3 regions of the Actinopolyspora sp. BKK2 genome follow, and region 3 is predicted to be linked to each of the others. Evidence: riboswitches for the same ligand, from Rfam matches in the RefSeq annotation. Region 3 holds a riboswitch; each other region holds the start of a gene.
What was found. Region 3 has a riboswitch for cobalamin ahead of G9Q41_RS08980 (nickel transporter). Riboswitches for the same ligand answer to the same signal wherever they lie in the genome.
Positions count from the first base shown of each region.

Region 1: it holds a riboswitch for cobalamin, as region 3 does, so the genes downstream of both, metE (5-methyltetrahydropteroyltriglutamate--homocysteine S-methyltransferase) here and G9Q41_RS08980 (nickel transporter) in region 3, are expected to answer to the same signal.
Region 2: it holds a riboswitch for cobalamin, as region 3 does, so the genes downstream of both, G9Q41_RS16920 (DUF364 domain-containing protein) here and G9Q41_RS08980 (nickel transporter) in region 3, are expected to answer to the same signal.

Region 1 is NZ_JAANTE010000008.1:103,443-114,013, reverse strand. It holds gene G9Q41_RS16790 (hypothetical protein) at 1-141, opposite strand, end outside; gene G9Q41_RS16785 (sodium:solute symporter family protein) at 219-1,886, opposite strand; gene G9Q41_RS16780 (VOC family protein) at 2,168-2,575, shown strand; gene G9Q41_RS16775 (serine hydrolase domain-containing protein) at 2,710-4,059, opposite strand; cobalamin riboswitch at 4,301-4,560, shown strand; gene metE (5-methyltetrahydropteroyltriglutamate--homocysteine S-methyltransferase) at 4,692-6,983, shown strand; gene G9Q41_RS16765 (CPBP family intramembrane glutamic endopeptidase) at 7,079-8,053, shown strand; gene G9Q41_RS16760 (transglycosylase domain-containing protein) at 8,267-10,339, opposite strand.
Region 2 is NZ_JAANTE010000008.1:134,793-145,363, reverse strand. It holds gene G9Q41_RS16925 (EAL domain-containing protein) at 1-749, opposite strand, end outside; cobalamin riboswitch at 1,080-1,272, shown strand; gene G9Q41_RS16920 (DUF364 domain-containing protein) at 1,534-2,337, shown strand; gene G9Q41_RS16915 (PLP-dependent cysteine synthase family protein) at 2,334-3,443, shown strand; gene G9Q41_RS16910 (MFS transporter) at 3,440-4,726, shown strand; gene G9Q41_RS16905 (ABC transporter substrate-binding protein) at 4,723-6,249, shown strand; gene G9Q41_RS16900 (ABC transporter permease) at 6,494-7,426, shown strand; gene G9Q41_RS16895 (ABC transporter permease subunit) at 7,453-8,229, shown strand; gene G9Q41_RS16890 (ATP-binding cassette domain-containing protein) at 8,226-9,830, shown strand; gene G9Q41_RS16885 (endonuclease) at 9,827-10,571, opposite strand, start outside.
Region 3 is NZ_JAANTE010000003.1:465,284-475,854, reverse strand. It holds gene G9Q41_RS09010 (cobalt-precorrin-4/precorrin-4 C(11)-methyltransferase) at 1-721, shown strand, start outside; gene cbiE (precorrin-6y C5,15-methyltransferase (decarboxylating) subunit CbiE) at 949-2,157, shown strand; gene G9Q41_RS22305 (cobalamin biosynthesis protein) at 2,154-2,933, shown strand; gene G9Q41_RS08995 (alanine--glyoxylate aminotransferase family protein) at 3,148-4,248, shown strand; gene G9Q41_RS08990 (GNAT family N-acetyltransferase) at 4,406-4,945, shown strand; gene G9Q41_RS08985 (GNAT family N-acetyltransferase) at 5,278-5,697, shown strand; cobalamin riboswitch at 5,850-5,972, shown strand; gene G9Q41_RS08980 (nickel transporter) at 6,047-7,117, shown strand; gene cobA (uroporphyrinogen-III C-methyltransferase) at 7,199-8,422, shown strand; gene cobN (cobaltochelatase subunit CobN) at 8,863-10,571, opposite strand, start outside.

The DNA.
Region 1 (10,571 bases), on a different contig from region 3:
GAATATGCCGGCGAACCCCACCAGCACGCCGTACACGACGAAGAGCCCGCCGATGATCGTCCGGATGTCGAACAGCTTCGTCGACGCGGACGAGTTCCCGGTTTCGCGCCGGTCCTCTCCGGAATCCGTTTGCTCGGACAACGGTTACCTCCAAACTTGGAACTCCGACACGCGGCCGGGTGAGCAGCACCCGGCCGCGCCGAACTCGCGACGAAACCTCACAGGGAGAACGGGATGTAGCACAACACCGCGAGCACGATCGCTCCCCAACCGAGCAGGGCCGGTTTGCGATACCAGGCGTCGTCGCCCTTCTGCAGTTCGCCCCGCGTGTTGGCATCGGCCTTCGTGTAGACCAGTCCGACCAGTTCCTCGGCCGGCTTCGGCCGGGTCGCCAGGGCGATGGGCACGCTCACCGCGACGTCGACCGCGAAGGCGATGATCGAGGAGGTCATGTTGACCGCCTGATCACTGCCCATCTCCACGATTCCCGCGCGGTAGAGGCTGTAGAAACCGACCGGAGCCAGCGTTCCGAGCAGCAGACCCCAGAAACCGGCCTGGGCGGTCATCCGCTTCCAGAACAGGGCGAGGATGAAGGTGGCGAACAGCGGGACGTTGAAGAAGGAGAACAACGTCTGCATGTAGTTCATGATGTTGCTGAACGAGGCCGCGATGAACGCCGTCCCGATCCCGATCAGCACGCCCACCGCGGTGACGACGCGGCCTATCATCAGATAGTGCGCGTCCGACATCGCCGGCTTGATGTAGGCCTGCCAGATGTCGGTGGTGAAAACCGTGTTGAAACTGGACACGTTGGCCGCCATCCCCGCCATGAAGGAGGCCATCAGCCCGGTCACGGCCAATCCGAGAACACCGTTCGGCAACAGCTCCGCCATGAGCAGCGGTATCGCTGAATTGTAGTCGTACCCACTTCCGGGCTGACCGATGTTCGGCTGCACGAGCAGCGCGATCACGCCGGGAAGCACCACGATCAGCGGGATGAACATCTTGGGGAAGGCCGCGATCAACGGGGTGCGCCGCGCGGCGGAGAGGTTCTTCGCCGAGAGGGACCGCTGGACCTCGGCGAAATTCGTCGTCCAGTAGCCGAACGAGATGGCGAAACCGAGTCCCAGGGTGATGGTCAGCCAGTTGGCCCCCAGGGGATTGTCCTGGCCGAATCCGGTGCCGCCCCAGGCGCTCAGGAACTGCGCCCCTTCCGAGGCGGTCACCTTGTCCAGCAGACCTCCGACACCGCCGACGCGGACCAGCCCGAGCACGGTGAGCGGCACCAGTGCCGCGACGATGACGAAGAACTGCAGCACCTCGTTGTAAATGGCCGAGGTGAGCCCTCCGATGACGATGTAGGCGAGCACGAAGAGCCCCGCCACCATGATCGAGAGCGGAATCGGCCAGCCGAGCAGGGCCTGCAGCACGATGGCCAGGGCGTAGAGGTTCACACCCGCTATGAGCACCGAGGCCACCGCGAAGAGTATCGCGCTCAGCAGGTGCGAGGAACGACTGAACCGCAGTAGCAGGAATTCGGGAACACTGCGCACCTTGGAGTTGTAGTAGAACGGCATCATCACCAGGCCGAGGAAGACCATGGCGGGGATGGCGCCGATCAGGTACCAGTGAATGGTGTAGGCACCGTACTGTGCCCCGTTCGCGGCCATTCCGAGTATCTCGGTCGCCCCCAGATTCGCCGAAACGAACGCGAGTCCGGTGACCCACGCGGGCAACGAGCGCCCGGACAGGAAAAAGTCCAGCGTGGAGTGCACGCTTCGTTTTGCGGCAAACGCGATCCCGATAACGACCGCGAAATAGATGACAAGAATGAGGCTGTCCATCCAGTTCAACGACAGCCGTAGCCCATCGGCCAGAGTGTGCATCGTCGTCCGATCCTGTCGCCGTCCGCGAGTTGGCTCTCCAATCGCATGTTCGGTATGCCGAACGTTGTTCGAACAACCTACGACACGATCGGGTGACGGTCAACACATGATCGGTGCTCGACTTCCCGAGTGACACCCCGTGTTCCGCTCGCCGGAAATCGGAGGTCACTCGGCATTCGAGAGGCAAAGCACGGGCGACACGGTCAACTACTCAACGAATTCACCACGTCCCGACCGACTCGTTCAACTCGGGGAGCCCCTCGACCGGCTAGTTTGCCGTCATGTCCATCGAATTCAGCGCCGTCGGCATGGTCGCCGACGACATGGCGCAAACGCTGGCCTTCTACCGGCGGCTCGGTTTGGACCTGCCCGCCTCCGCCGACGCGGAGGCCCACGTGGAGGCCGCCCTGCCCACGGGAGTTCGACTCATGTGGGACAGGGCGGACGCGGTGTGGACGACCGAGCCCGATCAGGAACCGTCCTCCGACAGGCACCGCATCGCCCTGGCCTTCGACTGCGGTTCGCCGGAGGGCGTCGACAGCACGTACGCGGAGCTCACCGCGGCGGGCCACCGGGGACACCACGCTCCCTGGGACGCACCGTGGGGACAGCGCTACTCGACCGTGCTCGACCCCGATGGCAACCACGTCGACCTGTTCGCCAACCTGCCGGACCGAACGGACGGCTGAAACTCACCCGGCGGTTCGACGGGGCGGACCGGACGAGCCCTGCCCGTCCGGTGAGACGTTCCCGACGGCCCCGCGTGGGGACGGCCGTGAACCGAGGGGCGGAGCGGTTCCGCCCCTCCGGCGGGATCAACCGGTCACTTCCACGGAAGCGTTCCGCCGGGGACGGGAGCGTTCGGATCGTACGGAGCCCTGGTGAACACGAAGGTGTTCAGATCGATGTGGGCGGGGGTCCCGTCCGCGGAACGGACGACGCGCAGCGGCTCCCCGCGGTGGTAACCGTCCAGGCCGATCCAGGTCTCCTCCCCCGCGTAGCGGAACCTCGAGGTCCTGCCCGGCCCCTTCCAGGCCGACAGCTGGAGCAGCCCGTCCGGCAGCACCCGCATCAGGTGCGGAATCGGTCCCCAGTACCACAGCCCGGTCAGCGCCAGCGTCTCCTCCGAGACCTCTGTGCTCGGATGCCACTCCGGTGGGATGCGCGGTTCGTGCTCGGCGAGCACGTCCAGCAGATCGGTGGCCAACGCCCCAACCCCGGAGGTGGTGTTGGCCAGGAAGACCACCCCGGTCGCCTCCTCCGGATCGGCCAGTACGTTCGCGAGGAACCCCGGCATCGACCCGCCGTGCCCGACAAGCCTGCGCCCCCGGTGGCGCGCCAGCTGCAGACCGAGTCCGAACCCCCGGCTCCACTCGGCACCGTCGTCCACGCTGGCCGGTTGGCGCATCTCGGCCAGCGTGTCGGGGTGCAGCACCTCACCGGTCTCGCCCATGAGGAAGCGCAGCCAGCGGACCATGTCATCCACAGTGGACCAAAGTTGTCCGGCGGGGGCCATCGCCGCCGCGTCCTCGGCCGGCTCCGGCTGAAGCACGTCGGCCCACGGGTGCACGGCCAGTCCTGGAGCGTAGGGCTCCACCGGCTCCATCGTCGTGCGCCGCATGCCGAGCGGATCGAGGATCTCCCCGCGAAGCGCGGTGGCGAAGTCCTCACCGCGCAGCCGCGCGACGAGCTCGCCCAACAGCCCGAACGCCGTGTTGGAGTAGTGCAGGACGTGCCTGGGTTCCTCGCGCAGCTGCGCATCGTCCACCGAGGCGACGAACCTCTCCGGGGTGTCGCCGGGAACGCGCTCCCACCACTGCCCCGCCGGTTCGGAGCTCAACCCGCTGTTGTGCGCCAGCAGCTGCCAGATCGGGCGATCGTCCACAACGGTTCCCGGGACGTGGTCGCCGAAGCGATCGGACAGCTCCAACCGCCCCTCGTCGCGCAGGCGCAGCACCAGCACGGCCACGAACGTCTTGGTGATGGAACCGATGCGGTACTGCGTGTTCGCCGTGGGCGGTTCGGTGCGCACCGATCCCCGGCCGTCCACCCAGAGGGTCTCACCGTCGCGGACCAGCCCGGCGATCAACGAGGGAACACGGTTCTGGGACTGCTCGACGGCCAGTCGCCGCAACAGGGCGCGTCGAGTCGTGGGCAGCAGTTCGCTCGGCATGAGGACATGCTTCCGCGCGGGAGCTCCCGTTCGCAAGTTCACCCGCGGCACCGACCCGTAAAGTGTGCCACTCGACTCCCCGAAGCGCGACGCCTTTCCGCTCCGCTCGGCGAAACTCGGACGGACCGCGCTGTGACCGAGAATACACCGGAAGCCGAAATCGCTGCCGAAACGCCTCGCCCGCCCCCTCCACCGGCCTGGACCGAACCACTGGGGACTTGCCAAACCGGGCCGAGCACGCAACCATGCGTGCATCGGTGGTTCACCGGCGGTGACGAGAACGTCCCGCCCGGTGAGGCAAGAGGGAACCCGGTGCGAATCCGGGACTGCCCCGCAGCGGTGAGTGGGAACGAACGCCGTCCCCACGCGGTCGACGAGGATCGCGTTCGGAGCACGGCACTGGACGGGAGAACCGCCCGGGAAGCCGACGGCGAGTAGGAGAACCGGCCGGGCCGGTAGTGCCCACGAGTCCGAAGACCTGCCATCGATGCGCACTCCGGTGCGCGAGTCCGGGGCCTCGCGGGAAGGCCGGCAGGACGGCGGGTCGTACGCTCCCACGCGACCACGACACCTGTGCCACTTTCCTCGAGGCCTCCGGCCAACCATGCCGTCGAGCTCGCGAGGAGAGAGCTTTGACCAGCCAAATCGGATCCACCGTACTCGGCTATCCCCGCATCGGGCCGCGCCGTGAGCTCAAACGGGCGCTGGAGAACTACTGGTCCGGTGAGACCGACCGGGCCCGGCTGCGCGAAACGGCCGGGCAGTTGCGCGCGCGAACCTGGCGGAGGCTGCACGAGGCCGGACTCGGATCCGTCCCGAGCAACACGTTCTCCTACTACGACCAGGTGCTGGACACCGCCGTGACGCTCGGGGCGGTTCCCGAGCGCTACCGCGATCTCGGTCGCGACCCGCTGGACACCTACTTCGCGATGGCCCGCGGAGCGGAGTCCACACCTCCGCTGGAGATGACGAAGTGGTTCGACACCAACTACCACTACCTCGTACCCGAGATCGGCCCGGACACCCGGTTCGGCCTCTCCGACCGCACCCCGGTCGAGCGGTTCCGGGAGGCCCGTGAACTGGGAATCACCACCCGGCCGGTGCTCATCGGGCCGTTGACGTTCCTGCTGCTGGCCAAGAGCACCGCGGAGGCCCCCGCCTCCTTCTCCCCCGCGGATCGGCTGGACGACCTGCTGCCGGTCTACGCCGAACTGCTGGAGGAGCTGCACCGGGCGGGCGCCGAATGGGTGCAGCTGGATGAGCCCGCCTTCGCCGCGGACCGCAGTTCGGCCGAACTGGACAGGCTGCGCACCGCCTACGCGCGGCTGGGCGGACTGTCCACCAGGCCGAAGCTGTTCGTGCCGACCTACTTCGGCGACCCCGGCGAGTCCCTCGGAGTGCTCGCCTCCGCTCCGATCGAGGCCGTCGGGGTGGACCTCGTCGCGGGTTCGACCACGCCCGACGTGCTTTCCGGCCTGACCGGACTGCGGAACAAGACGCTGGTCGCCGGGCTCGTCGACGGTCGCAACATCTGGCGCTGCGACCTCGACGAGGCCCTCTCCACCGCGGCCACCCTGCTCGGCGTCGCCGGTGAGGTCTCGATCGGGACCTCCTGCTCGCTGCTGCACGTCCCCCACGACGTCTCGGCCGAACGCGAGATCGACCCGCAGGTCAAGTCGTGGTTGGCCTTCGCCGAGCAGAAGGTCGAGGAGGTCGTGCTGCTCGACCGCGCGCTGCACGAGGGCCGTCACGTCGTTCGCGAGCAGCTCGACAGGGGGCGTGCCGCGGTCGAGGACCGCCGGGCCGCGGCCAGGTCGCGCGACGAGCGGGTGCGCTCGCGCACCTCGGAGCTGCGTCCCGAGCACGCGCGGCGTGGCGACCCCGCGAAGCGGCGTGCGGAGCAGCAGCGGGCGCTCGACCTGCCGCCGCTGCCGACCACCACGATCGGTTCCTTCCCGCAGACCTCCGAGGTGCGCGGGGCACGCGCGCGGTTCCACAACGGCCGGATCGACCGGGCCACCTACGAGTCCGCGATGACCGGCGAGATCCGCCGTGTGATCGACCTGCAGGAGGAGCTCGGGCTCGACGTGCTCGTGCACGGCGAACCCGAGCGCAACGACATGGTTCAGTACTTCGCCGAGCACTTGGAGGGCTTCGTCAGCACCGAGAACGGCTGGGTGCAGTCCTACGGTTCGCGGTGCGTGCGGCCGCCGATCCTGTTCGGCGACGTCTCGCGCCCCGAGCCGATCACCGTCGGGTGGACGGAGACGGCCCGCAGCATGACCGACAAACCGGTGAAGGGCATGCTCACCGGTCCTGTCACCATCCTCGCCTGGTCCTTCGTCCGGAACGACCAGCCGCTGGCCGAGACCGCGAACCAGGTGGCCATGGCCATCCGCGACGAGGTGGTCGACCTCGAGTCGGCTGGTGTCGGCGTGGTGCAGGTGGACGAACCCGCGCTGCGCGAGCTGCTGCCGTTGCGCTCCGAGCAGCACGCGCAGTACCTGGACTGGGCGGTGCGCTCCTTCCGGCTGGCCACCTCGGGGGTCAGCGACTCCACCCAGATCCACACCCACCTGTGCTACTCGGAGTTCGGTGAGGTCATCAACGCGATCGTGGACCTGGACGCGGACGTGACCAGCCTGGAGGCGGCGCGCTCCAGGATGGAGGTGCTGGACGACCTCAACTCGGTCGGTTTCGCCAACGGGGTGGGGCCGGGTGTCCACGACATCCACTCCCCGCGGGTCCCCGAGGTGGACGAGATCGAGAAGCTGCTGCACGCGGCGCTGGAGGCCGTCCCGGCCGAACGCCTCTGGGTCAACCCGGACTGCGGGCTCAAGACCCGCGGCTACGAGGAGGTGAAAGCGGCGCTGGGCAACGTGCGCACCGCTGCGCGGCGGGTGCGTGACTCGCTGAGCACCTGACTCCGCGCTCGACCGACCCCGTGCCCGCTCGGGCTCACGAGCGGGCACGGGGATCGAGCGGAGGGTTGTGCTGATCACGTCGTCGGGGAGTTGGCATGATTGAGCGGATGAACTCCGAGTACGACCGAGTGGACGTTCGCGGTGCGGTCGGCTTCGTTCTGATCGCCTACATCCCGGCGTGGTTGCTGACCCTGCCGCTGTGGCTTTCCGGCGAGGGGCTGAACTCGACCTGGTACCCGCCCCTGTTGATCGCCATGATGTTCATGCCCAGCGTCGCCGCCCTGGTGACGAGCAGGTGGATCAGCCCGAGCAGGCGCGTGCTGCGCGAGATCGGCATCACCCACCCGCGCGGAGTGCGCGGGTGGTGGAAGTACGGCCTGCTCGGTTGGTTCGGCGCGCCGCTGGCGATGATGCTGACGCTGGTCGTCGGATGGGCGTTGACCGTCTACGACGCGCGCTGGCTGGACTTCACGGACCTGCCGGGACAGCTGCAGTTCGCCCTGACCGAGCAGACCCCGGACTCCGCGATCACCAGCCTGCTGCTCCTGCTGGTGAACGTGTTCGTGTTCGGGTGGCTCAACGTCGTTCCCGCCGCAGGCGAGGAACTGGGGTGGCGCGGTTACCTGAACAGGGCGCTGCTTCCGCTGGGACAGCCGGGGGCGTTCCTGGTCACCGGAGTGCTGTGGGGACTGTGGCACGCCCCGCTGCTGCTGCTCGGCTACAACTACCCCGCCGTGCCCAGCGTGGCCGCCTTCCTGCTGATGACCGTCTTCTGCGTGCTGGTCGGCACGCTGCTGGGCTGGCTGCGGCTGGCCTCCGGCAGCGTCTGGCCCGCCGCGATCGCGCACGGCTTCCTCAACGCCGCGGCGCTGCTGCCCACGGTGTTCAACGCACCGGGCGAGCCGGTCTCCAACGTCTCGGTGGGGCTGCTCGGCTGGACCGGCTGGATCGTGCTGGGACTGCTGATCCTGCTGCTGATCGCGCTGCAGAAGCTCCCGGTGCGACTTCCCGCGCGCGAGGTGGACGAGCCGGGGATCAGCCGTGGCGTTCCCCGCTTCCACCACCGCTGATCGAAGCGTTCCGCTCGCCCTTGCCGCAGGTGCTCGCTGGGCGGAACCTTCTCGCGGGCTCTCGCTGCGGCGCGGCCCGACATCGTGTAGGTGGCTACCCGATGTCGGGCCTTCCTCGCGAGAGCACCACGGGAGAGCCCGCGACGGTGCCGACTGCCGGGGTGGCGAGCCGCGGCCGCGCGAGCTTGCTCGGGTGGCGCGTCGAGGGGACCGTCAGTCGCCGCGCACCTTCGGCAGCTGCTTGACCGGCTTGCCCTCGTGGATCTTCTTCATCGCGGGGTAGAAGGTCCGGGCCGGGATCGTCCCGCCGTAGAGGTTGCCCGCCAAGTCCCCGCACTGGTACGGCGGGGCGCTGCCGTTGACGCAGATCCCCTCCGGACTACCGCCGGTGGAGTAGGTCATCACGGCCCCGGCCATCTGCGGGGTGGCCCCGACCAGCACCGCCGAGCGGTAGTTCTGGGTGGTTCCCGTCTTGGCCATCAGCGGGCGGTTCCACCCCGCTTCCTTGGCGGCCGCGTGCGAGGTGCCTCCCGGCTTGTGGTCGTCGCCCAGTCCCTGCGCCAGCCCGTGCGCGGTGTGCGGTGAGACCACCTGCTCGCAGGACTGCCCCTTGAGCCCGACCGGGTCACCGTTGCGATCGGTCATCGAGGTCACCGGAGTGGGCGGACACCACTTTCCGTCGCTGGCGATGGTGGCCATCACGTTGGACAGCTCCAGCACGCTCACCGAGTCCACGCCCAGCGTGAACGAGCCCTTGTCGTGCTGCTTGATCGCCTCCGCGTGGGTCGGCTCGCCTTCCTCCAGCGAGTAGCCGTTCTCGTCCACCTCGGTCATGCTGCGGCGCAGCCCGAGCTTGGTCGCCATGTCCACGGCGTTGTCCAGCCCGACCTTTTCCAGCAGCATCACGAACCCGGTGTTGGGCGAGGTCGCCAGCGCCTCCTGCAGGGTTCTGGAACCCGGACTCACGCCCTCGGCGTTGTGCACCGTCCACGCCTTCCCACCGCCGAACGCGTGGGTGGTGTACTCGGCGGGCACGGGGATCTCGTCGTACGGGCTCATGCCCTGCTGGATGGCGGCGGCCGCGGTGAAGATCTTGAACACCGATCCCGCACCCCAGGGTTGAACCTTGCTGACGATGTCGTAGGCCGTCTGCCCCTCGCTGGCGTCGTTGCCGAAGTCCTTGTTGGCCACCAGCGCGCGAACCTCGTGCTTGTCCTGGCCGGGCTCGACGATCGCCATCGGATTTGCCGCCTCGTCGGAGCGCTTCGGAATCTGCGCCTCTGCCGCCTTCTTGGCCGCCTTGGTCGCCTTCGGGTCCAGCGTGCTGCGGATGGTGTAGCCGCCCTGGTCCAGTTCCTTGTCGCTGAATCCCGCGCGGTTCAGGTAGTCGCGCAGGTAGGTGCAGAAGAAGCCGTTGGTGGCACTGCCCCCGGCGCCGATGCAGCTGCTCGGCGGACGGCCGAGCGGATCCAGCACCCCGAGCGGTTTCTTCTTGGCCCGCTCGGCGTCCTCCTCGGTGATGCGGATCCCGTTGTCGGGGCTGGCCATCCGGTCGATCACCATGTTGCGCCGGTTCTTGGCGTCCTCGGGGTTCACGTTCGGGTTGAGCGCTCCCGGGGCGTTGACCAGCGCGGCCAGCAGCGCCGACTGCGAAACGGTCAGCTTGTCCGGCGTGGTGCCGAAGTAGGTCTGCGCGGCGGCTCCCACCCCGAAGGTCTGGTTGCCGAAGGGCACCACGTTGAGGTAGGAGGTCAGGATCTCCTCCTTGGACATGGTGCGTTCCAGTTCCACCGCGAGTCGCGCCTCGCGCAGCTTGCGCGCGACGGTGGTCTCCTTCGCGTCGTGCCGCTCCATCTTGCTGTCCGCGGCCACGTGCACCAGGTAGTTCTTCACGTACTGCTGGGTCAGGGTGGAGGCGCCCTCCTCCACCGAGCCGCTGCTGACGTTGGTGGCGAGCGCGCGCATGGTGCCCTGCCAGTCGACACCGTTGTGCTCCCAGAACCGCTTGTCCTCGATCGCGGTGATCGCGGACTTCATGGTCTTCGAGATCTTGCCCGGGGGAGTGGGAATCCGGTAGTCGTCGTAGAAGTAGGCGATCGGATCGCCGTTCCTGTCCAACACCTTGGTGGTCAACGGCATTCGCGCCTTTTGGAGCGATTTGGACATTCGCGACATGGCCGAGGTGGTCTCGTTCACCGCCGCCCCGGCGCCGAGAGCCGCGGGCAGCATGAGGCTGGCCACCAGCACCCCGGCGAGTACGCAAAGTCCGAACAGTTTCAACAGCACGCCACCGCGCCGCACGCCAGCCCCAATCACACTCGTGTACACGGAGCAGAGCATCGACATCGGGTTCCGGAACAAACCGCGCCCTCGAAACCGGCGAGGGCCGTGGAACCCACGAGGGATCGTGGCGCCGGGTCGCATCGGGCACCGTCCCGATTCCCCGTCGTCGCTCAGCCACTTTGATATCACATCCCCGCCCGCCACAACTCCGCTGTGCACCCGTTCACGAGCCCGT
Region 2 (10,571 bases), on a different contig from region 3:
CAAACAACCATCCAGAACTCATCGCCCTCGGGGCGCACCGACTTCGCGATGTGCAGCTCGCAGATCAACTGCTGTCCGTCGGACCGGAGCAGCTTCATCTCCCGGACGGGAGCTCGCCCCGGTGGAGCACCGGCGCCGAAGGATTCCAGCAGCTTCGGTTTGTCCGGCTCGTCGGGATGGACGAAATCCGTTACGTGTGCTCCGGACATCTGCTCCGGGGAGTAACCGAGCAGCCCGCACAACGCGAGGTTGGAATCGACCAGGTAGCCGTACCTGTCGTACACCCCGATGCCGATCGGGGTTAGCACGAAAAGGTCGTGGAACTGCCGCAGCGACCGTTCCAGCTGGGTATGAAGATCGGTCTCGTCCCTGGTCAGCCTGGCGAAACCGCGTAGTCTCCCTTCGCTAGACCACAGGGCGGTGGTGACCACGCTCGCCCAGAACCTGCTGCCGTCCTTGCGTATCCGCCAACCTTCATCGGTACAGCTGCCGGATTCCACGGCACGCCTGAGCAGTTCTCGCGGATAACCCGTCGCGTTCTGCTCGGAGGTGTAGAAGATCGAGATGTTCTGCCCCACCACCTCGTCGGCGGGGGCCCCGGTGAGCCGTTCCGCCCCGGGGTTCCAGCTCGACACCACGCCGTCCGGGTCGAGGGTGTACACGGCGTACTCCAACAGTGAGGATCCGAAGGCGCCGATCACCTTCTCGCCATCGGCCCGAAGGCCATTCCCGTGGTCCGTGCCGCTCATGTACAGCTCCGGTTACCGAGTCGCGATCGGCCTACAAGTCCCCGGTGGTTTGCCGTTCGAAACGGGTCCCCGGCAACGGTGATGGGTTCACCATTGTTTCCACATCGGAACATCCGCTTCTTTCCCGGTCGCTCTCGAGTGTCGACCAGCATCACGATACGCGCACGACCAACCTTCGATCTTCACCCCATTGGACCGGACATGCTGGGCCAGGTACCCGGTCAGCTCGGAATCGGGATCGCGAGATCGTCCACCCCGTCCCTGAGCTCGGGGGCTGCTACAACCACCGGAACCCGAGCGATGTGTTGCGGCCCATGACACCTTGACACCTCACCCCCGAGGTGTGAACGTTCCGTGCGAAACCAACGCGACGACATGCAGGAAGCCGGTGCAAGCCCGGCACGGTCCCGCCACTGTGTGTGGGGAGTTTTCGCCAAAACGCCACTGTCGGTGATCCGATGGGAAGGCGGCGGACAACGCCGATCCACGAGTCAGGAGACTGCCGTCGTCGTGCCGATTCGTACGGGGTCGCGGAGCCCCGGAGGAGGTAACGACGGTGCCGTACCGAACCGCGCGCGCATTCACCTTCCACCGCTTTTCCACGGGGACGCGCAAGGGCAGGTCACTCCCCACGTCCCGTTCGTCGTAAACGCCTGAAACCGTCCGCGTTCCGGACGACTCGACGACGACCCTCACGACCCGAAGCGTGGAGACAAGTGTGCCCATCGGGGAAACACCTTCAGATCCTACCGTCACAAAACTGTCCATCCTGGACAAACTCGTCGTGCTAGCCCGAACCGGTTCGCTCCTCGAGCACGGAAACCCCCTCCCGGCCGAGATGATGGCCACTGTCGCCTTCCGTACCGAGCAGAATGCGCGCCACGTGGGCAGGACCACGGGGTACGTCAATTCGGTACTGAGCATTCGGGTGGGCGAGGCGGTCGGCTCCTGCGCCACCGAACCGGACGCTCAGGACACCACACGGCTGTCCGGCCTGACCGGTTCCACGGTCGACGAGCTGCTGGATCACCCGGAACCGGCCGTTCGCACAGCCGCGCTGGACGCCTACCTCGCACACCTGTCACCGCACGACGCTCGGAGAGACTCCCGCACCGCGCGTCTCCCGCGTGGTGATTCGTCGGCCAAGTCGCGGGCACGAGCCCGCGCCGTGGTGGATCTGCTCCCCGAAGGAACCAAAGGCCCCGTAGCGGTCATCGGAGTGGTGAACTCACTGCTGTCCGCTTTGGAAGCCCGGAACCTCGAACACGTTCCATGCGACTTCAAGGGTGGCCGCACCGAGCAGGGAGAAACCGTGCTGCGGAACCACTCCGCGGCGCTGTCCGGAGCCCGGGCGGTACTCGCATCCGGCATGACCCTGGGCAACGGGACGTTCGACGGGATCGCCGAACACTGCCGGGCCAATGCCGTCCCGCTGGTGGTGTTCGCCCAGACCGGCAGCGCGGTGTTCAGGGAACTGCTGGGCACGCACCTAACCGCACTCTCCGCCGAGCCCTACCCGTTCTTCTGGCTCACCGGGCAGGAGAACGAGATCCACCTCTACCCGGCTGCCCCCGGAGGACACTCGTGAACAGCGACGCGGACTCCGCGGGCGGACGCAGGTGTCACTCGCTGCTGGAACTCATCGGCGACACCCCCGCACTGCGAGTCACGACTCCACTTCCCGAAGAGCACCCCGGGTTCTGGGCCAAGCTCGAAGGGGTATCCCCCGGTGGCATGAAGGCCAGAGCCGCGCTGTCCATGATCCTCGGCGCCAGACGGCGCGGCGAGCTGCGGCCCGGCGGCACCATCGTGGAATCCACCAGCGGCACCCTGGGAATCGGGCTAGGTTACGTGGGTATCGCTCTCGGCCACCCCGTGGTACTGGTGGCCGACCGTGAACTCGACGATCCAAGCGCGAGCCTGCTGCGTGCGCACGGGGCGCGGATCGAGGTCGTCGACGAACCGGCTCCCGTCGGTGGATGGCAACGCGCGCGACGCGATCGGGTCACCCGAATACTGGCCGAGCACGCGGACGCGTTCTGGCCGGACCAGTACAACAATCCGGACAACGCAGCCGGTTACACGGCTCTCGGGCACGAGCTCCTTGACCAGTTCGACCGGGTGGACGCGGTGGTCTGCAGCGTCGGGACCGGCGGGCACAGCTCGGGAATCGCGTCGGTACTGCGTGCCCACCGGCCCGGTGTCCGGATCATCGGAGTCGATTCGCCGGGTTCGACGCTGTTCGGCCCGGAACCACTGCCGAGGGTGATGCGTGGTCTGGGCAGCAGCATCCATCCGGACAACGTCGCCTACGCGGAGTTCGACGAGGTCCACTGGGTAGGCCCCGCCGAAGCCGCGTGGTCCTGCCGAGAACTCGCCAGGAGCGTCTTCGTCACGGGCGGGTGGAGTACCGGTGCCGTGGCGCTGGCTGCCGCGTGGTGTTCGGCCGAACTGGACTCGGACCGGGTGGTGGCGGTGTTCCCGGACGGACCGTACCGCTACTGGCAAACCATCTACGACGACGAGTTCCACGAGCGGAACGCGCTCGACGCGCCACAGTGCATCCGACCGCACCCGTACCGCGCGGGCGAGGCGCGCGGTTGGAGCAGAACGCGCAGAGTAGAGGACCCGTGTCCCGGACGAACCTGCGACTCCGAGTGTTCCGTGTGCGGACGGGACGGTGCTCAATCATGAACTACGCGGCGTTCCGCCGACTGTCCCCCGCGGCGCGACTGCTGGTCGTCAACCAGCTCGGGATAACCGTCGGTTTCTACATGCTGCTGCCGTTCCTTGCCTCGTACATGAGCGAAGAGCTCGGCTACGGAGCGGCCGTGGTAGGGGTGGTGCTGGGAATCCGCAATCTCAGCCAGCAGGGCATGTTCCTCGTGGGCGGCACGGCCGCCGACCGGATCGGCTGCCGCCCGATGATCATCGCGGGGTGCGCCCTGCGCGTGGTGGCCTTCGGATCGTTCGGGGTATTCACCACGCTGCCCGGCCTGATCGCGGCGGCCGTGCTGACCGGACTCGCCGGTGCGCTGTTCAACCCGGCGGTGCGGACTTACCTGATGCACGAGGCCGGGGAATACAAAGCGGAGGCCTTCGCGGTGTTCAACGTGTTCGGGCACGCGGGCACCCTGCTCGGCCCACTGCTCGGGGCCGGGCTGCTCACTGTCGACTTCCGCCTGATCGCGCTGCTGGCGTGCCTGGCCTTCGCGGTGCTCACGGTGGCCCAGCTGCTCGTGCTGCCGCACCGGCGGATCGAACGTCAGGAGAAGGGGGTATTCGGCAGCTGGCGCGAAGTCGTAGGCAACCGCCGCTTCCTCGGTTTCACCCTGGCGCTGTCCGCGTACTTCGCACTGTACAACCAGCTCTACCTGATGCTGCCGCTGGAGATCCGCCGCGTCTCCGGGGTCGCCTGGTCCATCGCCGGGGTGTTCGTGGTCTCCACCGCGATCGGCGTGTTCGGTCAGGTGCGGATCACCGAATGGTGCCGCCGCAGGTGGACGGCCGGACGCTCGGTGGCGATCGGTTTGAGCTGCATGGGCGTTTCCTTCCTACCCGTCCTGGCGACCAGCCCGCTGCTCCCGGCGGGGGACGGCAGGCCCGACGGGGCCGGTGGCTGGGCGACGGTACTCGCCTGTCTGCCCGTGCTGGTCGGCACGGCGCTGTTCACCGTCGGCACGGCCATCACCAACCCGTTCGCGATGGAGCTGTTACCCGCCGTGGGCAACCCGCGCCTGGCGGGGACGTACTACGGCTTCTACTACCTGGCCTCCGCACTCGCGGCCGCCGCCGTCAGCTGGTTCGCCGGGGCGCTGCTCGACGAATTCGACGGCTCAGCGCTGAGTTGGTTGCCCTGGTGCTTCCTGCTGTTGGTCGGTTTAGCCGGCGGCTCGGGCGCGGCCGTGCTGAACCGGCGCGGTCTGCTCGACCGCACATCCGAACACACCTCCGAAGGGAAGGGGACCCCCGCGTGACCACACCGAACATCAACAGGAGGCGACTGCTCGGTGGAACGCTGGGCGTGCTCGCCGCGGGCCCCCTCGTGGCGTGCGGCGGCACGGGCAGCAGATCCGACAACAGGCTCCGGGCGGCCTTTTCCGTGTCGGGCAGCAGGGAGTCGCTCGACCCGCACACCGGTTCCCTGTTCGTCGACCAAGCGCGCTCCAAGGCGCTGTTCGACACGCTGGTCGGTTACGCCCAGGACATGAGCCCGGTTCCCCGACTCGCCGAGTCCTGGGAACCGGACGCCAGCGGCAAGCGGTGGCGGATCAGGTTGCGCGCGGCGAGGTTCCACGACAACAGACCCGTCACGGCGGAGGACGTGCTCTACAGCTACCGGCGCATCGCCGACCCGGCCACCGGGTCGCCGGCACAACCCCAGTTCTCCGGTGTTGACTTCAAAGCCAGTGAAGCGGTCTCGGAACGCGAGCTGGTACTCGTGCTCGGCGAACCGGACTTCTCCTTTCCCACCGCGTGGGGAGCGCCCGCCACCGAGATCGTTCCCGCCAACGCCGCGGACTTCGGCGAACCGATCGGCAGCGGCCCGTTCCGTTTCGCGTCTTTCGAAACCGGCGGATCTGCCGTGTTCGAACGGTTCGAGGGACATTTCGACGGCCCGCCCGAACTCTCCGAACTGGAGTTCGTTCCGGTCAACGAAGAAAACGCGCGAGTGTCCGCCCTGCTTTCGGGACAAGTGCACTACGCGCACGACATCGGTGCCAACTCGGTGGAGATGGTACGGAAGGACGGACGGGGCGAGGTGCTGTCCGCTCCCCGCAGCACCATGCAGGCGGTGGCCTTCAAGGTCGACCGTCCGCCCTTCGACGACAACCGCGTGCTGCGGGCCGTACTGTCGGGTGTGGACCGCGAGGCACTGCTCGGAGTGGTGCTCAACGAACGCGGCGAACTCGGCAACGACCTGTTCGGCAAGGGGTTGGAGTACTATCCGGAGGACATCCCGCAGCGGGAACGTGATGTGGACCGAGCACGCAAGCTGCTGCGCGAAGCCGGTGCGGAGGGGATCGGTTTCGAACTGCGCACCAGCTCGGCCGACCCCTACTTCGAACCGGCGGCGAATCTGATCGCCGAGCAGCTCGGCGAGATCGGGATCAAGGTCACGCCCAGAGTCGGCCCCTCCGAGACCCACTACTCCGACATCAAGAAGCACGGCGTGGCCGGACACACCAGAACCGCCACCCTGCCGATCACCACCTACCTCTCCAAACGCCTGCGTGCGGCCTCGGTGAGCGCCAACTACACCGGTTACGACTCCGCAGAGTTCAACAGGTTGTTCGACGACGCCGTCGCGACCGCGGACGAGCGGAAACGCACCGAGCTGCTCACCGACGCTCAGCGGCACGCGCGCAACCACAGCGGCTTCATGGTGTGGGGATTCAGCGATTGGAACGTGGCCGTCTCCAGCGATGTCGGCGGGTTGGAGGCCGCCACCCCGAATTCGCTGAACTGGGCCAGGTTTGACGGGGCCGAACTGGGATGATGCGTGCTCTCCTCCCGACTGGTGCGCTCTGTTCGGGTCGATCCGGCGGGGTTCCTGCCTGCGCGACGACGCCTGCACATCCACACGACCCACCGATGACACCACGGTGTCCCCCGTGTGCGCTCTCCCGAGAGCACCACCGATGTCGTGTGGAACGTTGCCCGGACTCGGAGCCCCCGCGGCGGGAACCGGCGGGAGATCCGGTTCGGCGAGCCCTTGCGCCGGGGGAGAGCAGAAAGACCCTATGAGGCGGATCGCGGTCGCGCTGCTGCAGGTTCTCGGGGTCGCCGTGCTCGTCTTCGCGCTGGGCGCGTCGCTGCCCGGCGACACCGCCGTGGTGATCCTCGGCAAGCACGGCACTCCGGAGCAGATGGCCGAGTTGCGTGAACGACTCGATTTGGACGAACCGCTCCCGACTCGTTTTCTCGAGTGGTTCGGCGGTCTCGCGCACGGGGATCTGGGTACCTCACTGCTGACCGGGAAACCGGTGATCGAGGAAATCGCCGACGGACTCGCCACCACGGTAGTGCTCACCTCCGTCGCGCTCGGGTTCACCCTGCCGTTGGCGCTCGCGCTCGGAGTGTTGACCGGGCTGCGGCGTGGTTCACCGTTGGACCGCGCCGTGAACTCGATCGTGGTGGTGCTCGACTCGGTGCCCGAGTTCGCGTTGGGGCTGCTGCTCGTCGGATTGTTCTCGCTCCAGCTGGGGTGGTTGCCCGCCACGGCGGCAGGCATCTCGGGATTCTCGTTGCTGGCATACCCAGCTGTGCTGGTGCTACCCGTCATGGTGCTGGTGTGCAAGCAGTTGTGCGCCCTGGCACGTCAGATCCGTATCGGGGTGGCCGAAGCCGACACCGCCGAGTACACGAGTCACGCTCGCATGCACGGGCTGCCCGAACGGATCGTGCTGTTTCGGCACGTGCTGCCCAACGCGGCGGGGACCGCCGTGCAGCAGCTCGCGCGCACGGTGGACGGTCTGCTCGGCGGCGTGGTGGTCGTGGAGGCGCTGTTCGCGCTCCCCGGGCTCGGTTCCGGTTTCGTCGACGCCGTCATGACCCGCGACCTCCCGACCGTGCAGGGCTACACGCTGATATTCGCCATCACGACGGTCACGGTGAACCTGCTCGCCGACATCGCCGCACGACAACTCGTTCCACAACGCGAGGTGACACCTTGAGGGGCTCGGGAACGCGTGGACCCGGGGTGGCGGGTTGGGTGCTGCTCGGATTCCCGCTGATCACGGCGGTGATCGGCCCATTCCTGGCCGGATCGACGGCCTCGGAGGCGGGCGCCCTGTCCTCCCCGAGCGACGCTCACCCCCTGGGCACCGACGAGCTGGGACGCGACGTCCTGGCCCTGGTGCTAAGCGGCGGGACCTCGATCGTGACCATGACCGGCGCGGCGTTGCTGCTCTCCTACCTGACCGGGATTCCATTGGCACTGCTGACCGTCGGAGGACGGCAGTGGACGAACCGCCTGCTGCTGCGACTGCTGGACTCCCTGCTCGCACTGCCCGGACTGCTGGTGCTGCTGGTGCTGGCCGCCACAGGCTGGCGCGGCATGGGCACACTGATCGTCGCGATCGCCGCACTGCAGCTGCCTGCCGTGGTGCGGATCGCGCGAGGGGCCGCGCTGGCACCGGAGTGCAGCACCGCGTTGGAGGCGATGACGATGCAGGGCGAACGCCTGTGGCGGATCCGGCTGATCTACCTGGGGCGGTCGATTCTCGGGCCCGTGGCGGTGGATGCGGGAAGTCGGGTCAACCTGGTGCTCTATTTGATGGCCTCGGCCAACTTCCTGGGACTCGGTCTGTCCTCCGCGGCCCCTGACTGGGCCGTGCTGATCGAGCTCAACAAGAACGCGCTGTTCACCCAACCGTGGGCGGTCACGGCTCCTGCGATGTCGTTGGTGTCGTTGTGCACGGGAGTCAATCTCGTGGTGGATCGGGCGCTGGCGCGGCGAAGGACGGTACGCACTTGAACCAACCACTGCTCGACGTGCGCGGGCTGGGGGCGCGCACAAAGACCACCCGACTGCTCGAAGGCGCGAACCTGCGGGTGTGGCGCGGCTCCGTACTTTTCGTACTCGGCGAGTCCGGAAGCGGCAAGACCACGCTGGGGCTGGCGCTGCAAGGAGAGCACCGTCCGGACATCGACCTCTCCGGCAGCGTGCGCCTGGACGGTGTGGAGCTGCTGACCCGGCACGAACGAGCACGCAGGGCCCTGCGTGCGGGAAGGATCGGTTATCTGCCGCAGCACCCCTCGGCTGTGCTCAATCCGGTGCGTCGTGTCGGCAGCGTGCTCCACGAGTTCGCCGCGGCGCGCTTCGAAACACGTGCCGACCGGAGCGCCGCCGTGCCACGTGCTTTGGAGACCGCCGGCCTGACTCCCGAGCGACGGCTGCTGCGCCGCTATCCGCACCAGCTCTCGGGGGGAGAGCAACAACGGGTGGCACTGGCTCACACGCTGATCGCCGAGCCCGAATTGCTGGTGCTCGACGAGCCCACCACCGGACTGGACACGGTCACCCGCGCGGGAACGCTGCGCACTCTGCGGGAACTCGCGCGGAGCGGGACCGGACTGGTGCTGCTCACCCACGACCTCGGAGCGGCGCGCGGAATGGCCGACGAGGTGTTGGTGCTGCACGACGGTTCCGCCGTAGAACAGGGTCTGGCTGAGCATGTGCTCAGTGAGCCCAAACACGGGCACACCCGCGAACTGTTGGCGGCCGAGCCCCGACTGCCCCTACTCGACCGGATTCCCGGCGGCGGGGAAGCTGAGGCCCCGACGCGGGGGCTCCAGGTTAACGGCCTACGCAAACGAAGTCCCTCCGGTGTGGAGCTGTTGCGTGGTGTCGATCTGCGCGTCGCTCCTGGTTCGCGCACCGCCGTGGTGGGCAGATCCGGAAGCGGCAAGACCACGTTGGCGCGGTGTCTGGCTGGACTCGCTGCCCGGGATTCCGGGAGGGTTGAGCTGGACGGCAGGGAGCTGCCGAGCGACATCAACCACAGAAGCCGGGAGCAGCGCACCCGGATCCAGTACGTCCACCAGAACGCGCGGGCCTCGTTCGACGAGTTCCGGACGATCGGTGCACAACTGGCGCGAACGGTCCGGGTGGCCGGAAGGGCGGACGAGGAGTCCGTCCGGCAGAAGCTAACACGGATGCTGGACTCCGCAGGGCTGGACAGATCGACCGCACGACGCCGTCCGGCGGGATTGTCGGGTGGGCAGTTGCAGCGTGCGGCGGTGGCGCGGGCCCTGCTGGCCGAACCCGACGTACTCGTCTGCGACGAGATCACCTCCGCCCAGGACGTGGTCAGTCAGGCCGAGCTGCTCGGACTGCTGCGCCGGCTCACCGCGGAAACAGCGATCGGGCTGGTGCTCGTCAGCCACGATCTCCCCGGCGTCGCGTCGCTCGTCGACGAGATCCTGGTGCTCGACGCGGGACGGTGTGTCGAACACGCGCCGACCGAACGGCTGTTGGCCCGCCCCGAATCCGCCGTGGCGACGGAGCTGGTGACCGCCGCACGCGACGTGCCGGGAGCCGCCCTGCCAGGCGGCCCGGGGCGACCGCCCAGCTAGCCCGCGCTCCAGGTGAAACGCACCGCGTGCGGGAAGTGATCGGACAACGGCTCGCCCGCTTCGTCGAGGAAGGCGGTGTGTTCGTTGCCGTACTCCCGCGCGGTGAGATCCGTCCCTTCACCGTCGCGGTACAGGACCTTGTCCACCACCTCGCAGGAATCGCTCGGACGCTGCTGGTCGCAGATCAACGATTCGGCTCCCAGGGTGGGCCGGATCCCGGAGCGTTCCAGGGCCACCCACGCGTCGGTCAGCCCGTTGGCGTCGACCAGCTCGCGAATGTTGTCCCCCTCCCGCGTGTAGCGCGTGTTGGTATCACCCATCACCAGCACCGCGTTGCCTTCCGAGGTGTCCCCGACGAACTCCGACAGCTGGTCCAAGTTGGACCTCCTGGCCGCGAGATCACCCGGAGCGGTTCCCGCGTTGGCGTGCACGTTGTACAGATCCAGGCTCGCTCCCTCCGCGAGCTCGATCCGCGCGAACGTGAACCCCTTGGGGGTGAGGCAGTCGGTGCCGTGGCAGTCGTCCCAGGTGATCCGCCGGAACTCGTCGAAGCGGTGCTCGGAGAGCGTGTTCAGTCCGTCGCCGAACACCGCTGGTCCGCCCGTCTCGGTGCGGTGGGGGTGGTCGTCGCGCTCGTAGAGCTTGTCGTGGTAGTTGAAGTCTTCCTGGACGTTGACCAGGTCGTATCCGTTCAGGCGCTCCCCTATCAACGGGGTGTTGGTCGCCGGATCACTCCCCGAG
Region 3 (10,571 bases):
CGTCAGGGCCGACGTTCGGGGCAGTCACGGCCGACGGACGGAGCCCGACACCCAGGCCCCCGACCTGTTCACCACCTCGCAGGATCCGGAAGTGCTCGAGGGGTTCCGAACTGCGCGTGCGGGCCCGGACGCTCCCGCCGCGGCGCCGGGGGAGACCTCGGGGGACACCCCGGATCGGACGTCGCCCGCGCAGGTGAGTCCAGTGGACGAGGCAGCTTCCGGGCAGCAGAATGCGGCGGAGGAGGTGTCGGCCGAAGCCGTCGCGGAGCAGGATGTCGTTGAGCAGGACCGTGCCGAGGTCAGCGCCGGGACCGAACCGGCCGCGACCGAGGTTCCGACTGCGGAGTCCGCCGCCGGGTCGACGGATCCGTCCTATGCGGACAGCACCGCGGTGGACTCCGGCGGCACTGGTTCCGAGGCCGCTGGTTTCGGGACCGCTGATTCCGAGACCACTGATTCCGATGGCCAGGCCCCGCCCCACCGGAGCTCGGGGAAGCGGAACTCGGGCGGTTCACGAGCCAAACAGCAGTCCTCCACCAAGCAGCAGAGCTCGAAAGCGGGGAGCAGGACCGGAGCTGCCAGGTCCTCCGGCAAGTCCGCCGGGACGAAGACGGCTGGCCGGACCAAAAACCAGCGCAAGACGAGCACCTCCGACTCGGAGGAGAGCTCCTCCCGGAGTGGACAGTCGTCCCAGCGCCCCGCATCCGGAAGTTCCGAGTAGCGGGAGCTGACTCCTCGACCGGCACGACGACGTCGGCGACTCCCGGGCCGCAGCTCGGTGCCGTGATCGTGCCGACGAGGTGATTCCGTGCTGTGCTGTTGCGCACCACGTGCGTCTCCTGTCCGGAGACCGGAGTGGTGAACTTCCGCGGGCCCGCCTGCCGCGAGTCCGCGGAAAGCGGAGGTTCTGTTTTCGGTAACGACGAGCGTTCGGACGGAGAGTGCGACGTGACGGTCACGGTGATCGGAGTCGACGACGGCCCGCTGCCTGAGGGCGCGGCAGAGCTGCTGAACTCCGCGGAACTGGTCGTGGGATCCCGCGGGCAGTTGCGCGCTCTCGCTCCGGAAGGAGCGCGAACCGTCGAGCTCGGGTCCTTCGGACCCGCGTTGAGCGCGCTGTCCGCGCTCGCCGGTGACGAGACGGGGGTGGTGCTGGCTTCCGGCGATCCGGGATTTTTCGGAGCGGTCCGGGCGCTGCGGGACAAGGGGCTGCGATGCGCCGTGCTGCCCGCGCTGTCCAGCGTTCAGCGGCTCATGGCGCGGGTGGGGCGTTCCTGGGACGACGCCGCGGTGATCAGCGCACGCGTGGGGGGTGTGCGCCGTGCGCTCAACGTGTGCCGGGCCCGTTCCGCCGTCGTGGTGCTGACGACCTCCGGCGCGGGCCCGGCCCAGCTGGGGGCGGGGCTGCGCGGCTGGCGGCGCACTCTCGTCGTCGGGGAGGACCTCGGCGGAAAACACGAACGAGTGACGACGGTGGAGCCCGCCGAGGCGGCGGAGCGGACCTGGTTGGAACCCAACGTCGTGTTCTGCGTGACCGACCCCGACGCCGTCCCCGAGCGGGGTTGGCACGGTGGCGGTGAACCCGTTCCTCCCGAGGGGTGGGCTCTGCCGGAGGAGGACTTCTCCCACCGGGAGGGCACCATCACCGGCTCCGAGGTGCGTGCGGTCGCCCTGGCCGGACTGGCGCCGCGGCCGGGCTGCCTGGTCTGGGACGTGGGGGCCGGATCGGGCTCCGTGGCAGTGGAGTGCGCCCGGATGGGGGCTGCCGGCATCGCGGTCGAATCGGACGAGGCCCAGGTCGTTCGACTGGTCTCCAACGCCACCGCGCACGGCGTGGACGTGCGCGTGGTGGAGGGCGCGGCTCCCGGCGTGCTGCGCGAGCTGCCCAAACCGGACTCCGTCTTCGTCGGCACTCCCGACTCGGAGGTGCTCACCGCCTGCGCCCACGTGGGGGCGGAGCGGGTGGTGCTCGCCCTGAACGAGCTCGACCGGGTGGCGGCGAGCAGGGACGTGCTGCGCAAGGCCGGTTACCGGGTGGAGGGTGTGCAGCTCGCGGCCAATCGGTTGTCCGAGCTCGAGGACGGCTCGGCGCGGTTGACCGCCCGCGACCCCGTGGTCCTGCTGCGCGGCTTCCGAAGCGCGGACGATCAGGGGTGAGCGAGCACCGCGCGGGCCCCGGAACGCGAACCGGGCTCCTGAGCGGGGAGGGTGGCCTCGCGGGGCCACGTGCGCTGGCGGAGTCGCTCGACGCGGAGGTCGAGGGTGATCTGGACGGGTGCCTCGCGGCTTTCGCGCGTGGTGTTCCGGTAGCGGTGCACAACCCGGGCGGGTACGTGGTGGACCGCTTCGTCCGCGCGGGGACCGCGGAGCGGGTGGAGGGCGCATCGTGGAACGTGGTGATCTCCGACCTCACCGGGGACGCCGACCTCACCGGGGACGCCGGTCTCCCGGGGGACGTCGGCCTCACCGGGGGCACCGGAGACGAGCGGACGGTCCGGCTCGTTCCTCGTGGGCTCGTGCTCGGGATCGGTGCATCCAGCGGTGTCGCCGCCGGGACGGCATCGGCCGCTCTGGCCGGTTTGGACGAGTTGCTCGGGCCGCGTCCCCGAGCGGTTCGTGCGGTGGCCACGGTGGACCGCAGGGCGCGGGAGCCCGGTCTGCGCGCGGCGCTGCGGGAGTACTTCCTGGCTCGCGGCGTCGACGGCGAGCCGCCGTTGCGGGGGTACGCGCCCGAAGTGCTTTCCGCTGTCCCCGTGGTGAGCCCGAGCGCTTCCGCGCGGAGCGCGCTCGGAACCGCCGGCGTCGCGGAGGCGGCCGCGCTGCGAGCCGCCTCCGAGGTCGGCGATGGCGGTCCCCGCTTGGTGCTGCCCAAGGCGGTGGTCTCCGGGGTGACCTTGGCCGTCGCGCGAACTCCCGCTCCCGCCTCCTGCTGAGAGGTGCACCAGTCCCGCGGCTGACCTGCTGCTGTCCCCGATCGCGCGTGCCGGGGCCCTGCCACCTCTCGTCTTCCTGTGACATTCTCAACACTTTTGCGCACGGGGTTCGTGAAATCCTTATTTCGCCTTACGGAAACCCTTTTGTGCAGCAGGATTCCCGTCAAGTGGGTGCAGCCCGCTGTGCTGGGCAGGTGTGCCTAGGGTGGAAGTCATGGCACTGGTTGAACGCTCCCTACTGGGCCCGGGCCCGTCGAACACGTACCCGGAGGCCACCGCGGGGTTGGCCGCCCCACTGCTCGGTCACCTGGACCCCGATTTCCTGACGCTGCTGGACGAGACCGGGGACCGACTGCGGACCGTCTGGGGAACGGAGAACTCGCGGACGCTGCCCCTGTCCGGAACCGGCTCCATCGGCATGGAGGCGGCTTTCGTCAACTTCGTGCGTCCCGGTGACGTCGTGGTCGTAGCGGTGAACGGTCTGTTCGGCGAGCGCATGTGCGACGTCGCGTCCCGTTACGGCGCCGAAGTCGTCCGGGTCGACCACGAGTGGGGCGAGCCCGTGGACATCCAGCGGGTGCTCGACGCGCACCCCGACCCCGCGCTGGTCGCGGCCGTGCACGCCGAGACCTCCACCGGGGTGCGCAGCGACATCGCGGGTCTCGGCGCTGCCCTGCGCGAACGTGGCGAGCGCACCCTGCTGCTCGTCGACTGCGTCACCTCGATCGGGGGTGAGCAGGTCGAGCTGGACTCCTGGAACGTCGACGTCGCCTACGCGGGCACTCAGAAATGCCTCGGAGTGCCGCCGGGACTGGCCCCGTTCACGGTTTCCGAGCGCGCCTGGGAGCGCAGGGTGGAGAAGCCGACCACCTGGTACCTGGACCTGGGGCTGATCGGCAACTACGTGAACGGCGGGAGCTCGGGCGGTCGCGCGTACCACCACACGGCTCCCACCGCTATGGTGGCCTCCCTGCACGCGGCTCTCGGCCGGATCCTGCAGGAGGGCATGCCGGTGGTGACCGAAAGGCACCGGGCCGCAGGCGAAGCCCTCCAGGCGGGGCTGCAGGAGATGGGGCTGAACCTGTTCGCCGCGGAGGGCAGCAGGCTGCACCAGCTCACGAGCGTGTGGGTCCCCGAGGGCGTGGACTCGGCCGGTGTGCGCAAGCAGCTGCTGAACGACTACGGCATCGAGATCGGTGGCGGTGCGGGGCAGTTCGCCAACAGCGTGTGGCGGATAGGCCTCATGGGCAACAACGCCCGCCTCGACCGCGTCGAGATGCTGCTGGGCGCGCTGCGCAAGGTGCTCGGCCGGTGAAGCTCGGGTGATCCGGCGGGCCGTGTGCTCGGCCGGAAAAGCGGTGCGAGCACACGGCCCGGACGGGTACGCTCCTCTTCAGGCGGTCGCCGGCGTCGAGCAGCCGGACACGGCAATCGCTCGACACTGCACCGTTCACGTAGGAGCAGCCGGTCAGATGCAGCAACCTTCCTGGACGGTCAGGCGGGCGACGGTCGACGACGTCCCCGCGATCGCGCGCATCAACGTCGCGAGCTGGCGCAGTGCCTATCGGAATCTCGTCCCCGAGGAAGCGCTCACCGAGCTCGACTCCGACGAGATCGCCCGGTCCTATCGCGAGCTGCTCGCTAGTCCGGTACCCGAAAGGGCGATCCTGCTCGCCCGTCGCGCCGACACGATCGCCGCGTTCAGCGGTGTCTCCCCGGTACGCGTCCCGCAGCGCGACGCCTACCCCGAACACCGGACCGGCGAGCTCGTCAGTCTGTACGCCGACCCGCAGTGGCTGGGGCGCGGAGCGGGACGTGCCGTGCACGACGCCGCCCTGGGGCATCTCGCGGACCACGGCTTCACCCGTGCCGTGCTCTGGATCCTCGAGGGAAACGATCACGCGGCGGACTTCTACCAGCGTCACGGTTGGACTCCGGACGTCGTCGAGCGTCACGTCGAACTCGCGGGACGGCTGATCCCGCTGCGGCGCTGGTCGCATCCGCTCTCCTGAAGGAGGACGCCGGGCAGGGGCCGAGGAACGTGCCTCGGAGCCGTGCGGAAGTGCTCACACGAAGAGCGGATTCTCCGCCGTCGCCTCGACGCAGCCACCGGGAGCATCTTCATCACGTTAGGAGCCGGACTGGCCCTCAACGATGACCAGCACCGTCCGCGGGCGCCCCATTCGGCACCCGGGCGGGTGTCATCGGGACGGCTGGAAGAGTCGGAAATCGGGTGAGGTGGAGTACTAGGATCGTCACAGTGGTGCGTCCCGCGACAACGTCCGACCTCCCAGCACTGCAAGCCGTCGAACGAGCTGCCGGTGAGCCCTTCCGTGAATTGGGCATGGACGCCGTCGCAGATGACGACCCGCCCTCCCTTCCGGAACTGCGAGGGTTCGCCGAAGCCGGACACGCGTGGGTCATCGACCGGCACGAGCAGGTCGCCGCCTACCTGCTCGCGCGGGTTCTTGACGGCTGCGCCCACATTGAGCAGGTCTCGGTCCACCCTCACCACGCCCACCAGCGGCTCGGCGTCGCCCTGGTGGAGCACCTAGCAGACTGGGCACGCCGCCGTGGATTGCCCGCACTCACCCTGACGACGTTCCGCCACGTCGATTGGAACGGACCGTACTACCTCCGGTGCGGATTCCGGTGGCTGTCCGAATCCGAGATCACTCCGGGGCTGCGAGAGCTCCGCGCCCGCGAAGCGGCCCACGGCCTCGACAGGTGGGACCGCGGATGCATGCGGCGCGATCTCACCTGACCGGGAGCCGGCCGCGACCCCGTCGCACGGCGCGATCACGGTGCGCCGAGAATCACGCCGAACCCTGCGTCGATGCCGCGCCCCCGGTGAGGAAGTTCACCATGATTGACCTCCTGCCCCTGTTCGGGTGAGGATGCTCCGCGCCGCACGGCGAGGAACTCGGTGCGACTCCGAGACGGTCCCGCCACTGTGACCGGGAAGCGGCTCCCATCAGGCCACGGCTCAGTCGAGCTGGAAGGCGGGAGTGACGCGTCGATCCGGAAGTCAGGAAACTCCCTGCGGCCCGCGCGCCGAACCGCGACGCGCGGAACCGATCCCTCGGGCGAGGAGACCCAGGAGGTCCGCACGCATGACTTCTGCCGAACAGCCCGTCGCACGAGAACCCGGCCGCCGGGCCGTCGGCCAGCGGGGCAGGGTGACGCTGGTCTTCCTGGCGCTGGCCCTGCTGCACCTGCTGGGCTGGGGCGGCTACCTGCTCTACCAGAGCTCGCCCGGTGCGGCGGGCGGTCTGGCCGCCGCCGGAACGGCGGCCTACGTGCTCGGACTGCGCCACGGCTTCGACGCCGATCACGTCGCCGTGATCGACGACGCGACCCGCCTGCTCATGCAACGCGGTAAACGCCCCGTGTCCACGGGAATGTGGTTCGCCCTGGGGCACTCCAGCGTGGTGCTGCTGCTCGCCGTGGTCGTCGCCTTCGTCGCCGGTGTCACGGCGAAGGGCTGGGCCGAGAGCTTCGGGGCGCACACCGCGCTGTTGGTGGACGCCTTCGTGGTGATCGTGCTGGGCACGCTCGCGGTGCTCAACGCGCTGGTGCTCAAGGACGCGGTGCGGTTGCTGCGCAGGGCGCGCACCTCGGAGGTCGACGACTCCGAGGTCGAGGAGGTCCTCGGCAGGCGTGGCCTGCTGGCCCGGGTGCTGCGCGGCAGGATGCGCGCGTTCATCGGGAGCTCGTGGCACCTCTTCGTGATCGGCCTGCTGTTCGGACTCGGGATGCAGACGGCCACCGAGATCACCGTGCTCGCCCTCGTGACGCCAGCGGAGGTGCCGACCCTGCCCCTGCTGAGCCTGCCGCTGCTGTTCGCCGCGGGAATGTGCACAGTGGACAGCGTGGACGGGATGCTGATGTCGCGTGCCTACACCTGGTCGCTGGCGCGGCCGGTGCGCAGGCTCTGGGTGAACGTCGCCACGACGGCGCTGACCGTGGGGCTGGCGGCGGTGATCGGAGTCGTCGTGCTCGCCGGTGTGCTGGCCGAGCTCGGAGTGTCACCGGCCGGAGCAGTGGCGGGTATCGGTGATCACTTCGAGCTTCTCGGGTATCTGACGCTGGCGGCTTTCATGGCAACATGGGGAGGCGCCGCGCTCTGGTGGAGGCTCTTCGGGACCAGGACCCCGCGCTCCGCGCGCGCCCGTGCGCGTTGACCGAACGCGAACAGCGACAGCTTTGTACCGCGACCCCGCCGACGTCGCCGGGGGTGCAGATCGACAGGAACGACTACCCAGATGAGCTCGCACAGTCAACATCACTACTTCGCCGGACTCGACCTGCAGGACAAGCGGGTGGTGGTCGTCGGGGCCGGAACCGTGGCGCAACGCCGCATCCCCCGGTTGCTCAAGGCGGGGGCGCGGATCGAGGTCGTGTCCCCCGAGGCCACGCCGGCGGTCGAGGGCATGGCCGAATCGGGAGAGCTGGTGTGGCATCGCCGTCCCTACGACAGCGGTGACCTGGACGGTGCCTGGTACGCGGTGGCCTGCACCTCGGACAGCGAGGTCAACGCGAGGGTGGTCGCCGAGGCGGAGCAGGACCGCGTGTTCTGCGTGCGCGCCGACGACGCGGCGCGGGGAACGGCCGTGACCCCGGCGGTGGCCGAGCACAACGGGCTGCTGCTCGGAGTGCTCGGCGGGGGAGACCACCGAAGGTCCGCGGTGGTCAAGGAAGCACTGTCCGAGGCGCTGCGCACCGGCGTGATCGACGAGCACGTGGAACCGCACGAACCGGGCGTGGCCCTGGTCGGCGGTGGTCCGGGGGATCCTGACCTGATCACGGTCCGCGGGCGTCAGCTGCTCGGGCGGGCCGATGTGGTCATCACCGACAGGCTCGCCCCGCGGGAGCTGCTCGAGGAGCTCGGGCAGCACGTGGAGGTGATCGACGCATCCAAGATCCCCTACGGACGTGCGGCGAACCAGTCCGTGATCAACGAGATGCTGATCGACCGGGCCAGGGCGGGCAAGTTCGTGGTGCGCCTCAAGGGCGGTGACCCGTACGTCTACGGGCGCGGTTTCGAGGAACTGCTCGCCTGCGTGGAGGCCGGAGTCGCGGTGACGGCCGTGCCGGGGATAACCAGCGCCTTCGCGGCTCCCGCCATCGGAGACGTCCCCGTGACGCACCGGGGGGTGGCGCACGAGGTGGTCGTGGTCTCCGGGCACGTGGGACCGCACGACGAGCAGTCGCTCGTCGACTGGCCCGCGCTGGCCCGGTTGAACGGGACCCTCGTGCTGATGATGGCCGTCAAGCGGATCCGCGAGTTCGCCGACGTGCTGCTCGAGCACGGCAGGGAACCGAGCACACCGGTCGCGGTGGTGCAGGAGGGCACCATGCAGGGGCAGCGGACGCTGCGCAGCACGCTGGACGGAATAGCCGACGCCGTGGAAGGGGCGGGGATCGAACCGCCCGCCGTGGTGGTCATCGGTGCGGTCGCGGGGCTGGCCCCCGAACGCCCCGCCTGACCCCCGCGGGTTCGCGTTCGGTCTCGAACGCCTCCCGCTGCCGGTTCGGCCGTCGGCCGGGTTCCTCGCGGAGACGGAGCCGATGTCGTGCAGGACGCTCCTCGGGGAGTGGGGAGCCCCTGAAACGGAAGAACTTCGTCGAACACGCTCCCAGCATGGGGCGAGCGTCCGGGATGCGGAACTCCCGGAACTGGAAGTTGTGGATGCACGGGGCCGCCGTGGATGTTCTCCGGCCGGGCTGTTGGGGGAGTCGGGGCTTTCTCCGGCGCGGCGGAGCAGAAACGCGCCACCCGAGCTGACCGGATCCGCCGCGGGGGATCCCGCGAGGACGGCCCCGACGTCGTGCGAACCGCTCCCGACGTCGGGGCACCCGCTCACGAGACCTCGGGAGGTTTCGCCGAGCGAGTGCCCACGACAGGGGAGGGCGGGGAGAGCCCCGGTCAGCTCTCGCCCGGTCCGTCCTCCAGATCACCCTCGACCTGCAGGTAGACCTCCCGCAGCCCCTGCAGCGTCTCCGGGTCCGGCTCGGCCCACAGCTCACGGTCGGCCGCCTCCAGCAGCCGCTCCGCGATGCCGTGCAGCGCCCACGGGTTGGACTCGGTGAGGAACTTCTGGTTCTGCTCGTCGAAGACGTAGGTCTCGGCGAGCTTCTCGTACATCCAGTCCCCGACGACGCCGGTCGTGGCGTCGTAGCCGAACAGGTAGTCCACCGTGGCCGCGAGCTCGAAAGCACCCTTGTAGCCGTGCTCGCGCATCGCCGAGACCCAGCGCGGGTTGACCACCCGGGAGCGGAAGACCCGGGAGGTCTCCTCGTGCAGCGAACGGGTGCGGATCGAATCGGGGCGCGAGCTGTCCCCGATGTATGCCGCGGGGGAGTCCCCGGTCAGCGCGCGCACGGTGGCCACCATGCCGCCGTGGTACTGGAAGTAGTCGTCGGAGTCGGCGATGTCGTGCTCGCGGGTGTCGGTGTTCTTCGCGGCGACCGAGATGCGGCGGTAGGCGTTCTCCATGTCCTGCCTGGCCGCGACGCCGTCCAGGTCGCGTCCGTAGGCGAACCCGCCCCAGACGGTGTAGACCTCGGCGAGGTCGGAGTCGTCCCGCCAGTTGCGGCTGTCGATCAGCGACAGCATCCCCGCGCCGTAGGCGCCGGGCTTGGAGCCGAAGATCCGCGTGGTCGCGCGCCGTCGATCCCCGTGCTCGGCGATGTCGGCACGGGTGTGCGCGCGGACGAAGTTCCACTCGTCGGGTTCGTCGAGATCGGAGACCAGCTGGAACGCGTCGTCGATCAGGTTGACCACGTGCGGGAAGGCGTCCCGGAAGAACCCGCTGATGCGCACGGTGACGTCCACCCGGGGACGTCCGAGCTCCTCGAGCGGGACGGCCTCGAGCCCGTTGACCCGGCGCGAGGAGTCGTCCCAGGTGGGGCGCACACCGATCAGGGCGAGCACCTCGGCGATGTCGTCGCCGGAGGTGCGCATCGCACTGGTTCCCCACACGGACAGGCCGACCGATCCGGGCCACTCGCCGTTGTCGGTGCGGTAGCGGTCCAGCAGCGATTCCGCGATGGCGTAGCCGGTGTCCCAGGCCAGCCTGCTCGGGATCCCCTTCGGGTCGACCGAGTAGAAGTTGCGTCCGGTCGGCAGCACGTTGACGAGCCCGCGCAGCGGGGAACCACTCGGACCGGAGGGGATGTAGCCCCCTTCGAGCGCGTGCAGGGTGGAACCGATCTCGTCGGTGGTGTCGTTCAACCGCGGGACGACCTCGGTCGCGGCGAACTGCAGGACCTCGACCACCTGTCCTGGGTCCTCGCCCAGCACCGACCGGCACACGGTCTCGGCCGCCTCGGCGCGCCACTCGTGCTGCTCCATGCCCTCGACCAGGGCCTGGGCGCGGGACTCGACGTCGTCCACGCGCTCCCGCGCCTCCGAACCGTCCTCGGAGAGGCCGAGGGCCTCGCGGAGCCCGGGCACGGCGGCCTGCTGACCGCCCCACATCTGCCTGGCCCGCAGCATCGCCAGCACCAGCCCGACCCGGGCCTGGCCTGCGGGCGGGTCCCCGAACACGTGCAGCCCCTCGCGGATCTGGGCGTCCTTGACCTCGCACAGCCAGCCGTCGACCTGCAGCAGGATGTCGTCGAACTCGGCGTCGT